DNA from 2 places in the Paenibacillus sp. FSL R7-0313 genome. Region 2 is predicted to be linked to the other one. Evidence: a T-box and tRNA genes for the amino acid it is inferred to sense, from the RefSeq annotation. Region 2 holds a T-box; the other holds one or more tRNA genes.
The links. The T-box of region 2 lies ahead of NSQ38_RS11720 (valine--tRNA ligase). A T-box ahead of a tRNA ligase gene usually reads a tRNA of that ligase, here a tRNA-Val.
Positions count from the first base shown of each region.

Region 1: it encodes a tRNA-Val, which carries the amino acid that the T-box ahead of NSQ38_RS11720 (valine--tRNA ligase) is inferred to sense. The anticodon was not compared.

Region 1 is NZ_CP150219.1:3,432,657-3,437,093, reverse strand. It holds gene NSQ38_RS15080 (M1 family metallopeptidase) at 1-8, opposite strand, end outside; gene NSQ38_RS15075 (aminoglycoside phosphotransferase family protein) at 399-1,277, opposite strand; tRNA gene NSQ38_RS15070 (tRNA-Val) at 1,450-1,521, opposite strand; gene NSQ38_RS15065 (GNAT family N-acetyltransferase) at 2,222-2,665, shown strand; gene NSQ38_RS15060 (DUF3892 domain-containing protein) at 2,778-3,014, shown strand; gene NSQ38_RS15055 (hypothetical protein) at 3,436-3,717, opposite strand; gene NSQ38_RS15050 (hypothetical protein) at 3,701-3,922, opposite strand; gene NSQ38_RS15045 (DUF3889 domain-containing protein) at 4,072-4,392, opposite strand.
Region 2 is NZ_CP150219.1:2,677,239-2,681,675, forward strand. It holds gene NSQ38_RS11715 (LysM peptidoglycan-binding domain-containing protein) at 1-1,255, shown strand, start outside; T-box leader at 1,411-1,692, shown strand; gene NSQ38_RS11720 (valine--tRNA ligase) at 1,754-4,420, shown strand.

The DNA.
Region 1 (4,437 bases), 760 kb from region 2:
TAGTTCATAGGTTCTCTCCTTCTAATGATGTAAATTGAGCACTGAACCAATTATAGAAGGAGAACCTTATGCTGAATTTATGTGTAATTTAAGTTTTGTTTAAAAAAAGGATGGATTTTCATTAAATACACTCCAAATTGTATCCAATTTTATGTAAGACACAAAAAAGAAGCCTTACATATCAAGGCTTCTCGGTTATGATCTGTGTAGTGGGCCCGAACCACTGATCCTAATTCTGTTTAGGAAAGTGAGCTCTTAGCATCCGTACTCTCACTGAATAAATGACTGAGTAAATCCTTTATTATAGCCTTGATTTCAACCAAAATTTTATTTTCACTTAAAGTTATGATTAATTAAATCTCGGCGTGCCATGCTGCATCACTATAGTTCCAACTCATCTATAGCAATTTGTAGTCCTGAATAATAACATCGATTACATGTTTCCCCCAATTTGACGCTTCCGAGCTTTGTTCATTCCACGCGTAGGTGATGAGTGCTTTCCACAATGCCCAACCACGTGCACGATTCACAGTATCTTGGTCAACATTCATGTTGCTTAGAAATATGGGGCGACTTGCATCATCCAAAAAGTTCCATGCCATCACCAGGTCGCTTGAAGGATCACCAACGCCCATAGTTCCGAAATCAATGACACCGCACATTCGCCCATCTCGCACAAGCAGATTACCTACTGCAACATCACCATGAAGCCATACCGGTGCCGATTGATATTTGGTTGCAAGAGCCGTTTCCCAAATCTCCGTTATGAGTTTTTGATCATAATGACCAGATAACCTCTCGATGACGGACCTTGTATCCTGGTCATAAACCGCCAAGTTTCCTCCTCGATGAAAGTTTTGTGTCCCTGCCGGAGTGCCGTGGCTTGCATCGATCGACTCTAATTCTTTCAGAAAACTCGCAAGCTCTTCGGCAAATACGTTTAGATCCGGTACGTTGGCAAGTGTGACGGTTTCGCCTTCAATCCAACGGTTGATGGACCATGGAAGCGGATATTCGTCTGTAGGTTCTCCTTTTGCAAGAGGAAAAGGAATTGGCAAGGACAGAAGAGGTTGGAACACAGGAAGCCATTTCATTTCTTTCTCAATCGCTGAGGCATAATGCTCATGACTCGGCAGCCGAATCGTCATATCGCTACCCAGTCGATAGGTACGATTATCGTGCCCGCTTTTTTCTACGGGTGTTATCGCTAAATCTGTCCACTTCGGAAATTGGCTATGAATTAAATGTCGCACCAGATCAGGAGTTATTTCAATCAATTCCCTCGCCTCTTTCTTTTAATCAGCATAATTTTTATGCCAAATAATAGTAGAGCTGTATACAATCCCTATCATGTGGACAGCGATTGTTCAACTCGCAAATCAAGTCAAAACAAAATCAAAAAGCTCCATTTGAGATATAATTCTCAAATGGAGCTTTTTGAACTTCATATAGGACGAGTGGGGATCGAACCCACGACCCTTACCCTGTCAAGATAATGCTCTCCCGCTGAGCTATCGCCCTGTAATAATTAAGATGTATCCATCGTGTCCATACTACTAAATTTAACTGAGCTAACAGATCATGATATATAATTGTTTCTCAATCAAGTAACAGTATCATATCAAGTAACCGTGTTCATTGTCAATGATTTATTTGGTTATAATTCACCCGAAATGGTGCACAATAAAGGAAAGATTACCATTTCTACAACGAGGTGAATTCCCTATGAGAAACTTAACAAAACGGTCAGAATCCAATAAATATACATTTACCAAATGCTTCTTTCTGTTTGCTGGGCTTATGATTCTCATTACAATCGTTACTGGTTGCGACTTGGAGAGGGATGAACATACAGTTCAATTCCAACAGTTAAAACAACCCAATGAAAATGTTGAATCTCTACCCGTCTGGCTGGACGTATACTCCAAATCTGTAATTCAAGATGTGTATTCTCCGCGAGGAAGCAGTGAAGTCTTGCCGTGAAGGTTAACAGGTGAATTACTCATCTTCATCCCACTTGCGTGAGTATGCTTTCTTCGTAACGTAATACAACAGAGTAATCATTCCCGCCGACATTAGCAATGTAATTACCATGATGCCTGTCATGCCCATCACTACCCCCTCCTCTCCCAATATGTTCCAGACTTCACTATACAGGAAAAACATTTTTTTGTATAATTCAGTCTGATATGTCGCGCAAGAGCAGAAAGAAGGAATGGAATTGGCAGCTGAGATTAGTTATGTATCGACAGAAGAACAACTGGAGCAAGCCCTGGGAATTCGCCATCACGTTTTTGTGATCGAGCAACAGGTGCCTGCCGAGATTGAGATTGATCAATATGATGTCATCAGTCCCGATGTGCATCATGTATTGTTAAGTACGGATGGCCAAGCTGTAGCCACAGGACGTCTGATCTATTACAGCAAGGATACGGCCAAAATGCAGCGGATCGCAGTGCTTGAATCTCATCGTTCATTTGGTTATGGACGTGTGCTTCTGCTCGCGATGGAGGAGCTGGCACGTGAACTCGGCTTATCCTATTCCGTACTGGATGCGCAGTGTCAGGCACAGAAATTCTATGAAAAACTGGGTTATGAAGTGATTTCGGAAGAACCTTTTTATGATGCAGATATTCTGCATGTTCGTATGAGAAAGAGCTTGTAAAACCTCAGCGTTGGCAGGTCTTATCAGCATATGGTGCATACTTCCGATGAATTCGGATAGGCTAATCAGGTAAGCAGATTCCTATCTCGTCATATAAGGAGAGTGTGACATCATGGATCAAACGACACGCGAGAGTTTCACAGCCGTACAGAAAAATGGCGACGGTGACCTGACAGCATTTCAGACTTCAGCAGGACGCGTACTGGATTATCAGCAGGCACTTGCAGAAGTAAAGGCTGGCGCTATTGCTGGTGTGAATGTATTTAAAGGCAAGGATGGCGAAATGTACATTCGCGGCGATGCCGACGGTGACCCAACCAACAACCTGGACCAACTTCCCCATTTCTAAAATAGATGCACACGTTGTATGTGTGACACAGTAAGCGCCGATCCGGATATCCGGGTTGGCGTTTTCTTATGTTCCCTGGAGGGTGTCTTCAACCTACTCAAAGCCAAACTCAGGCCCACGAGCGGCAACGAATCTGAGGCGTCTTATTCAAGGATTTGAACCCCCCTTAGAAATCTAAGGAATCTGAGACACGCTATATCAGAATTTTTGGCCTTTATAGCGTTTTTGTCAGGGGATTTCGGGAAATAAGGTGTCTGATGTTGCTTACAATCTAAAAAGAGGAGCGGAAGGCCAAATAAGACGTCCTGTGTTCCTTAGAAAATCATCTACTCATTCGCCAGGATCAGCCAACTTGGACTTCCAGACTGTTTAGATGCTGACATCCATCATCGTATAGCTTGCTTAAGTTTGAAAACACTTCCTAGTAGTCCGTAAAATATTTTACGGAATCACCGGAAGGTTGGCTTTTGCGAATCGGCTGTTGTGCCTGCTCCCATGCCTGCAAAATCTGTATCCCTTCGAGAGTAGACCGATTCTCCCATGCGATGTACCCGGTTCGTTCAAGCTCCAGCAATGACTCATGAATGTAAGCTCTGCTTCGTCCCGTCTTGGTCTCCAGTTCATCCATACGCGGCAGCCTGCGCCGTTGTCCTGCATAGTTCACCATAATACGTAAAATCTTGCGTTCAAAATCGTTCAGCATACTTTACCTCCCCATTCAGGTCCTTAACAGGACGCCATGCCAGAATACCTTGCTCCAGAAAGGTTCGGGGTGAGCCTTCTTTTCCCGCTGATGCTCTAATCATCCCGCCACGTACACTGTTAATTCGAATCTGTCGCTGCGTTATCTGCCCTGCACGATCCATGTAGACAAGCTCCACCATCTGGCCAATATATTTCCCTAGCATAATCATCCCTCCGATAAGAACGTTTGTTTGTATTTCATATTATATGCGAACATAAGTTCTTTATTCAATAGTAAAAAAAGGATTTTGTAAAATAAAAAAACCAGACTTTCACCTTAATCATTAAGGCAGTCTGGTTCATAACAGTCAGATCAGTGTCGATCCGATTCCGAAAATTGTACTTTCTTTAATTGCTGTGTAGATGGATTAAAATCGACATTCACATAAACTGCAAATTGTTTGCCGTCTTTAGCACGAACCCATAGCTTGAACTGTTCCCGTGATTGATCCGCTGTTAGAGAGGTACGACCGATATGCTTATAGTCCAAAATATCCACATTATACTTGGTCTGTGTTTCTTTGACCGCAATAATTCCCCACTTCGCATAATCAGGGATGGCGGCGCCTGTGCCTGATGTAATTCCGGCTAAACTCAGGACTACCGACATGACGGTAACGATGAGCATTCTCATTTCACTCACTCCTTGGGACAATATGTTTCTGTTATATTGCCCGTC
Region 2 (4,437 bases):
CGTGTTGTCGTTGCGAGGCATCGAGGGCTTTCCTGTTGAAGAGCCACAAGTGTGGTCAGCAGATGAGTTTACAGTTGTTCATTCACCTGATGCTCAGCAATCCAACCGTTCCGATGAAGTAGCACAGACAGGCAGCGACCCCAACACATTTGCACAAGAGTACCTGCTCCAGCGGAGTGAGGAAGAGAGACTTGCGAATGCAGCAGAACTTGCATATGGTGCCCCGGAATTCGCTGACCTGTCTACAAGGGAAGAGACATTAAGGAATAGCGAAGAATGGCAGCAAGAATATGCGGATTCGTCATCGGCCGAGCCACTTCAATCCGAGGAGCAAAGCGCGGAGTACGCTAACGAAAACAGACAACCTGATGCAAACGAAGATCCCGCATCTCTGACAGCGAATGGAGATGAATTGGCATCTCATGAGCAATACAGCGAACCTTCTCCGATCTCGTCATTTATGGCTGAGACCGCAGATCGATTAGCTTCTTACCCTGAGTCGGAACCATTGCTGCCTCTGGAAGATGAGTCTTCGGGTTGGTCCGAGCCTTCCGTGGATGCATTGCCTGCGAACCCGAGAGGTGGAGATCAAGCAGTCTCAGAGCCTGCAGCTCAATCATCTAATGAGTTGGCAGAACCGGATGTACCGGACGCACCAGAGGTATGGCACTTCGAATCAGCGAGATCTGTACCTCAGCAGGAGAATCAGGCAGTTGCCGATGTCACGGTCGAATCACAGGCGGAGAACTGGCAAGGTGTATTTGCTTCGTCCGAACCAGACAATGCTGAGGAAGACCGACCGTCTTTTGAAGCGACTGGGGTAGACGAGTTCGTGCAGAACGAAGCATTTGTTCCTGAACCTGTGGCTGAGACGGAAGACAAGCCGGAGCTGAAGGTTGCTTTTGGCAGCAAAAAGGAATCCGCACCACGGCAAGAAGAGGGCGTAGGTATCTCTTCCTTGTTATCCTCGGGCAGAGCGGCACGCGATGCTGAAGTGGAGCGAGGCGATGAAGTTCCTGCGGGTGTGGTACAGGAAGAAACGTATCCAGCTGATGATGTGGAATGGAAGAACCTGTTCCTGGGAACGATCGTGGACCAGACCCCATTCCGCAAGGTGAAACTGTGCATCGTTCAGCGAGAAGATACACTGGATGCCATTGCAGATCGATATCAATTGAGTACGAGGGAACTTCAGTTGTATAACCGATTATCTGAGCAGGTTGTGGAAGAAGGTCAGATATTGTACATCCCTTAATCCGTAGTTAAAGCCTTCGTTACGACCCGTGATCCCCTTGAGGATTGCGGGTTTTTGCATGATTCGTCCTAAACCTTCATTCCAGCGCTCTTTATCCGCTGTTGTCAGGTTGACTATCGCGCACGAGCAAGGTATGATGTGTGTAGGTTTTTTGAAGAACAACGTGGAACGGGAGTAGTAGACAGTATGACCTTTCAGAGAGTGGAATTGCAGCGCTGTGAGATTCCGCAGGAACCAACTGATCGAAGTCGCCCGGGAGTTGCCTGTTTGAATACAAGAGATGAATGAGATCTATCGTCATTTATTTCTGAGGTAGGATGGGCCGGTAGCAGCCGTTATCTGCTTGAAGTGTCACGTTATGTACAGAGGGTGAAGTCTATCTTGTTGTAGGCGTGAAACAAAGGTGGTACCGCGAAAGCTAACCTTTCGTCCTTTGATGGATGAAAGGTTTTTTTTGTTTTTTTTGGCGAAGATGATGAAGTAACGGAGGAATGACACATGTCTGAGGAAAAAAAATCAGCTGCAACAGAAATGCCGACCACTTACGATCCTAAGGCGGCAGAGGATAAATGGTACTCCACCTGGATGGAGCGTGGATATTTCAAAGCCGGTCAGCGTAAAGATGCCGAGCCGTATACAATTGTAATTCCACCCCCAAATGTGACCGGGATGCTGCACATTGGGCATGCGCTCGATTTTACACTGCAGGATATTCTGATCCGCACCAAACGGATGCAAGGTTATGACGCACTGTGGCTTCCGGGTTCCGACCATGCAGGTATTGCTACCCAAACCAAAGTGGAGCAGAAGCTGCGTGAAGAAGGTCTGACTCGTTATGATCTGGGACGTGAGAAATTTCTGGAGAAAGTATGGGACTGGAAAGATCAATATGCCACTACCATCCGTCAGCAATGGGGCAAAATGGGATTGTCGCTTGATTACTCACGTGAACGTTTTACGCTGGATGAAGGTCTGTCCCAAGCCGTTCGCAAAGTATTTGTTCAGCTGTATGAAAAAGGCCTTATTTACCGAGGCAAACGCATCATCAACTGGGATCCGGTGAACCGGACAGCTCTGTCCGACATTGAGGTTGAATATAAAGAGGTACAGGGTCACTTGTACCATCTGCGTTACCCGCTCAAAGACGGAAGTGGCTACGTTACAGTGGCAACAACGCGTCCTGAAACGATGCTGGGTGATACAGCGGTTGCTGTTCATCCTAAGGATGAGCGTTATGCAGATATGGTTGGTAAAGTACTTGTACTGCCTATCATTGGACGCGAAATTCCAATTATCGCTGATGATTATGTGGATAAAGAGTTCGGAAGTGGTGCTGTTAAAATCACGCCTGCGCATGATCCAAATGACTTTGAAGTAGGTCTTCGTCATGATCTGCCTCAAATTACGGTAATGGATGAGAGCGGCACAATGAATGCTGAGGCTGGCAAGTATCAGGGACTGGATCGCAGTGACTGCCGCAAGCAGATTGTTGCTGACTTGAAAGAGCAGGGCGTATTGATCAATATCGAGGATCACACGCATCAGGTTGGACACAGTGAGCGTACCGGAGCTGTTGTTGAGCCGTATCTGTCTACACAGTGGTTCGTTGAGATGAAGCCACTTGCAGAGAGAGCGATTAAGAAACAACAGAGCGGCGAAGGAGTTAATTTTGTTCCAGATCGTTTTGAGAAAACCTATCTGAACTGGATCGAAAACGTTCGTGACTGGTGTATTTCCCGTCAACTGTGGTGGGGACATCGTATTCCTGCCTGGTATGATGAAGAAACAGGTGAAATCATCGTATCTGCTGAAGATCCAACAACGCTGCCAGAGTATGCTGGACGCAAGCTCAGACAGGACGAAGACGTACTCGATACTTGGTTTAGCTCCGGCTTATGGCCATTCTCCACACTAGGCTGGCCGGAAGATACGGAAGACCTGAAACGTTATTATCCGACAAGTGTACTTGTGACAGGGTATGACATCATATATTTCTGGGTTGCACGTATGATTTTCACTGCACTGGAATTCACGGATGAGATTCCGTTCAAGGATGTGCTGATGCATGGTCTTGTTCGTGATGCAGATGGACGCAAAATGTCCAAATCACTGGGCAACGGTGTAGATCCGCTGGATGTGATTGAGAAATATGGCGCAGATGCAATGCGTTACATGATCTCAACCAGCAGCACGCCAGGTCAGGATCTCCGTTTCCGTTGGGAACGGGTAGAGCAGGCTCGTAATTTTGCCAACAAGATCTGGAATGCTTCGCGCTTTGCATTGATGAATCTGGAAGGATTCACCTATGAGGAACGTGACATCAGTGGAGAGCTTGGTACAGCGGATTATTGGATTTTGCACCGTCTGAACGAAACTTCCCGCGATATTACGCGTCTAATCGAAGCGTATGAATTTGGGGAAACGGGTCGTGTGTTGTATAACTTTATCTGGGATGACCTGTGTGACTGGTACATCGAGTTTGCTAAGCTGTCCTTCTATGGGGAAGATCCGGTTGCCAAGAAGAAAACACAATCCGTGCTTGCTTATGTGCTGGATCAGACCATGCGCCTGATTCATCCGTTTATGCCATACATCTCCGAAGAGATCTGGCAGCATCTGCCGCATGAAGGTGAGACCATTACGCTGGCATCATGGCCGGTATATGATCCTGCTCTTGAGAACCCAGAGGCTGTTGCCGAGATGAACCTGCTCATGGATACCATTCGAGCAGTTCGAAACATTCGTGCAGAAGTGAACGTGCCGATGAGCAAAAAGATTGAGTTGATGGTCAAAGCAAATAGTGCTGAGACGTCCAGCATCATTGAGCGTAACAGTCACTACATCAAACGTTTCTGTAATACGTCCGAGTTCGATAGTGGGCTGGATCTAAGCTCACCGGATAAGGCGATGACTGCGATCATTACGGGGGCAGAACTATACTTGCCGCTCGCAGGTCTTATTGATATCGAGCAGGAAGTGGCTCGTTTGGAGAAAGAGTTGCAGAACCTTGAGGGCGAAGTTCTCCGTGTAGAGAAAAAGCTGGCGAACGAAGGCTTTGTAGCCAAAGCTCCTGCCAAAGTTATTGAGGAAGAGCGCGCCAAGCAAGCAGATTATTCCGATAAACGGGATAAAGTGATTGCAAGAATCAAGGAACTTAAAGGTTAATATATTTGGGTCGGATG